One region of the Paenibacillus sp. FSL F4-0236 genome, then DNA from elsewhere that is predicted to be linked to it. Evidence: a T-box and tRNA genes for the amino acid it is inferred to sense, from the RefSeq annotation. Region 1 holds a T-box; the other holds one or more tRNA genes.
What was found. A T-box is a leader RNA that pairs with one kind of tRNA and senses whether it is charged. The one in region 1 lies ahead of NSQ29_RS02405 (valine--tRNA ligase), so its partner is inferred to be a tRNA-Val.

Region 1 (2,412 bases):
CTTCGGAATCCCGTACCAGACCATGCATCAATACATCTGAGAAAGGTTTTTCTCCGGTAAATTCAAGAGCTGAGAAGATCATCCGCGCTACCCAGAAATAAATAATATCGTAGCCTGTTACGAGCACATCGTTCGGATAGTAGCGTTTGAAATCTGCACTGTTCTCATCTGGCCATCCTAGTGTGGCGAAAGGCCACAGATTAGAGCTAAACCAGGTATCCAGTACATCTTCGTCCTGTTTCAAGTCGGTTAGACCACTGATCCGGCGCGCTTCTTCCTCGTCATTTGCCACAACCAATTCACCAGTAGACTCGGAATACCATGCTGGAATACGATGTCCCCACCACAGCTGACGGGAAATACACCAATCACGTACGTTCTCGATCCAGTTCAGGTAAGTTCTCTCGAAGCGGTCCGGTACAAAGTTAACCCCGTTCCCATCCTTCTGTGCATTGATGGCAGCTTCAGCCAGTGGCTGCATCTTCACGAACCATTGTGTGGACAAGTACGGCTCAACAACCGCTCCAGAGCGTTCACTGTGTCCTACTTGATGCACATGATCTTCGATATTGATCAGCACACCTTGCTCCTTCAGGTCAGCAGTGATAGCCTTACGACATACACTCCGGTCTTGACCTTGGTAAGGTCCTGCTTCTTCATTCATCGTACCGCTCTCATCCATCACGTTAATCTGCGGTAAATTGTGACGTTGACCCATCTCGAAGTCATTCGGATCATGAGCTGGTGTAATCTTAACCGCACCACTACCAAACTCTTTGTCTACATAATCATCAGCGATAATCGGAATCTCACGGCCAATAATCGGCAGGATCAACGTTTTGCCGATCAGATCTTTATAACGATCGTCTTCCGGATGAACAGCAACCGCTGTATCACCCAGCATGGTCTCCGGACGTGTGGTCGCTACTGTAATAAATCCGCTACCGTCTTTGAGCGGGTAACGCAGATGATACAAGTGACCATTAACTTCTTTATATTCAACCTCGATATCCGACAATGCTGTACGAGCCGCCGGGTCCCAGTTGATAATGCGTTTGCCGCGGTAGATCAAGCCTTTATTATAGAGCTTAACGAATACCTCGCGTACAGCTTTCGACAACCCTTCATCCAGGGTAAAACGTTCGCGGGAATAGTCAAGGGAAAGCCCCATCTTAGCCCACTGCTCATGAATGGTGTTCGCATATTTATCTTTCCACTCCCACACCTGCTCCAGAAACTTCTCGCGGCCGAGATCATGTCTAGAAATTCCCTGCTCACGCAGCTTTTGCTCTACCTTTGTCTGCGTTGCGATACCGGCATGGTCCGTACCTGGTAGCCACAACGTATCGAAGCCTTGCATCCGTTTTGTACGAATCAGGATATCCTGAAGCGTAAAATCAAGCGCATGACCAATGTGCAGCATTCCCGTTACGTTTGGCGGCGGGATTACAATGCTGTATGCTTTTGCATCTGGACGCCCGCCTGCACGGAAATATCCACCCTCTGTCCAGTAGGAATACCACTTGGTTTCTGCCGATTTCGGATCATACGTGGTTGGCATTTCATTCTTAGAATCATTTGCAGCGGCAGCATCTGCCGCTGTATCTTGCAAGTTCGGCAACTCTGCCGCTGTTAGATTGTTTTGGTCAGCCATTCTCTGATACCTCCACTTGGTTACTTGTAGTTGGTTTCTAAAAAACAAAAAGACCCCTCGTCTCAAAGGACGAAAGGCCATTCTTTCGCGGTACCACCTTTGTTTCGCGCCAATGAAAAATAAACCTGCACTTCTTTCACCTTACGGTTCAGAAGCTTAGCGCGACACTCGTACAGATAACGGCTGCTACCGGCCACATCCTAACTTATCTTTCATATCCATGAAGACAAGCTCAGAAGGGCGACTCCGGGGCGACTTCGGTGGCTGTATCCTACGGAATGTCACAGCACTTGCATTCCGCTCTCTGAAGGGCTGACCGCCTACTCTTCCCGTTCCCAGTCTTTACTTAGATATTGCTTACTCCATAATACATTTTGAGTCATCCCTAGTCAACCTGAATAGGCTTCTACAGCGGGACTTTAAGCGGAATTTCGACTTATAGCGTGCATATGTCGAATTTTCATTTCGATTCATCACACTGCGTTGATTAGATCCCCCGCATTCTAACGTTCTCCGGTCACACAAGAATAAACGCCTTCGACGTCCTTTTACGGACGGTAAGCGTTTATTTGAGAAATATAAGGATAATGTATAACGTGAAACTTATATATTCTTATATTTGACAAAAATCCCGATCTACTATCAGATCGGGATTCACCTATTCATATGAGTACGCATTTTAATTCAATTACGGAATGTACAACACTTGCCCTTCTTCTACACTCTGCCCAGACAATCGATTATACATTCCCAGCTCC
Region 2 (2,412 bases), 2.8 Mb from region 1:
TCATTTTGCGGCAAGATCTCAAGCTCCTTTTTCTTTCAATTTTTATCTAACTGCTGTACATTACCCTCCATTTTATCATAAGCGCTTAAGGAGTATTTCCATAAAAAAGCACTTGGCTAAGTATACGACGCAACTTTTAGAATCGTTTCAACGTCAAACAAACAGATAATGGATAATTTTCACTATTATTCAAGGGAAGAAAGTGATTCCGCTCCAATACACAACCACCACCTCACACAAAATAACCCAAATTTTATGGTTGCCCTATGGGCTAACGCCGTGAACGTTATAGGCTACGAACCATAGACTGTTATCAGGGTTATTCAATTGAGGAGGTTATTTATGGATACAAATGCAAATTTACATCAACAGGTCAGTTGGAATTGTATGAACAAATACGTTGGTATTACAACGACTGACGGTCAGTCCTTTGATGGTTTTATTGCCCATGTAGATCAAAACTATGTTACTCTTGCGGTTCCTAGCAACGAAATGGTAGAACGTTTAAACGGAATGCCTACACACGAATCGGCGTATAGACAATTTGGCTTCCGGCCTGGCTTTTTCCCAAGACGTCGCTTCTTTCCACGACGCATCCCTTTTTTCGGAATAAGTGACATATTTCTACTCCCGTTCTTTATCTGACGTGGCTCATGGGGATGGAGCGGCATCCCCTTTTCTTATTATTTTAAAGACTATGTAAACTATCATCCCTATAGATTGTAAAAAAAGAATTGCCATTCTACTCTATCGTATGGTATTATGAAATTCGTCGCAGGACGGTAGCTCAGCGGGAGAGCACTATCTTGACAGGGTAGGGGTCATGGGTTCGAACCCCATCCGTCCTATATGTGAAAGCCTTGATATTCAAGGCTTTTTTTGTTTTCTATTCACTTATCATTCTATTAAAAATCCCTGTGATACGAATTTGATACGAATCGCGATTACTTTTCGTATCAGTTCATGTGATCCTCTGGGAAAATATCATCGCTTCTATCCTCCAACCAATTCCTAAATTCCGCTTTACTGATATATAATTCCCTTCCCACTTTTGCAACATGAAATATGTGGATGCCTGTTTACAATCCTTTCAATTCTATCGCTGTCCATGCCATCTTCAGGCTCATGGAATCTGAGCCAAAAGAGAAAGAAGCCGCTACTGAAAGCAGCAGCAATATTCCTAGGAGTAAAAACAGACCGAAATACGATTTCCCTCTTAAATTAGGGATAACAGCTGTTTTATCATCTAGCTTTCTATTTTTTTCATATGTTGACACTAGCTTCTCAACTACAAAATCTAGCTGCTTATCAAAAGATTAGATATCGGAATAATACGAAAAATCAATATATAGCCTTGCAGCTTATCCCCAGGCTCCATCACAGCATGTCGAATATCCAGCACATTAACGGCTGCATAAATCCATGCGGCAATATGATCTTCCAACTTCATCTTACATTTCACTCCGATCCGTTACACAATCTATTTAAGTTAATTACATCTCAAACATTGATAATGATTATCAATTATATCTGGAACCGTTTATCTCTCATAATGGGGCATCATGCCTATGGTTCCCTATATAAACGTTACTTGAACTAAACAAGAACAATCTCTCAATATTGCATCCCCTATAATTTAGCATTAATATAAAATAATGAGACTTACTGAAAATCGTTAATGAGTATCGTTTTGAGGATTATTGCATTTTCGCAAACTCACTAAGGAGTAGGAGTGTTTTTTATATGTTATAGGGGAAAACGAATATTGGGACCAATGACTGAAGCTGATGCTCTACGTGAATGGTTTACTCTTTCCGGTACAGTGAAGGACATTTATATTATTGAGGTTGATGAGAACAATAAAGTAAGGCGCCAGATTGGACCCACAAAGAAGAAAAAGAAATAAGCATAGCCTGCAGCAACCTACTATAACTTGATTGAAAAAGTGATAAAACGTAAAAAAGCCCCACCGACCTTTATAGGTGGATGGGGTATTTTATTAAAAAGGAAATTGAGTAAGCGAGAATATTAAGAGTACCATCCCAACAATCGAAGACAGAGCAGCCATTTTATCTTTAGTTTTAAAATAGGTAGCTCCTCCATTAAAAATCAGAGCTCCGCACATCCCCATCATTGTCCAAGACATGATCACTTGATCCTGACCTCGGAAAAATATTATTGCCAGAATGATTGTTGCTGCACTAAATAGAATACCGAACAGCCTTAGTGCTTTCAGCAAAAAATCCCCTCCCGAAATATAATGGGCTAATGAATTTGCAGCTTACTCGATATTACAAGAAAAAATGTAGCCAATGGGCCGCAAAGCAAAGAAATTAAAAACCAGTTTAATCCACTCCTATTTTTACCTTGCGCTAACCCGGCATTTATTAATGCTAATGTACCCCATCCAAC

Region 2: it encodes a tRNA-Val, which carries the amino acid that the T-box ahead of NSQ29_RS02405 (valine--tRNA ligase) is inferred to sense. The anticodon was not compared.

The regions. Positions count from the first base shown of each region.
Region 1 covers NZ_JBBOBK010000001.1:522,531-524,942, reverse strand. The annotation lists gene NSQ29_RS02405 (valine--tRNA ligase) at 1-1,561, opposite strand, end outside; T-box leader at 1,717-2,000, opposite strand; gene NSQ29_RS02400 (LysM peptidoglycan-binding domain-containing protein) at 2,343-2,412, opposite strand, start outside.
Region 2 covers NZ_JBBOBK010000001.1:3,358,138-3,360,549, forward strand. The annotation lists gene NSQ29_RS15295 (site-2 protease family protein) at 1-14, opposite strand, end outside; gene NSQ29_RS15300 (hypothetical protein) at 343-645, shown strand; tRNA gene NSQ29_RS15305 (tRNA-Val) at 777-848, shown strand; gene NSQ29_RS15310 (hypothetical protein) at 1,298-1,450, opposite strand; gene NSQ29_RS15315 (hypothetical protein) at 1,766-1,906, shown strand; gene NSQ29_RS15320 (hypothetical protein) at 2,000-2,239, opposite strand.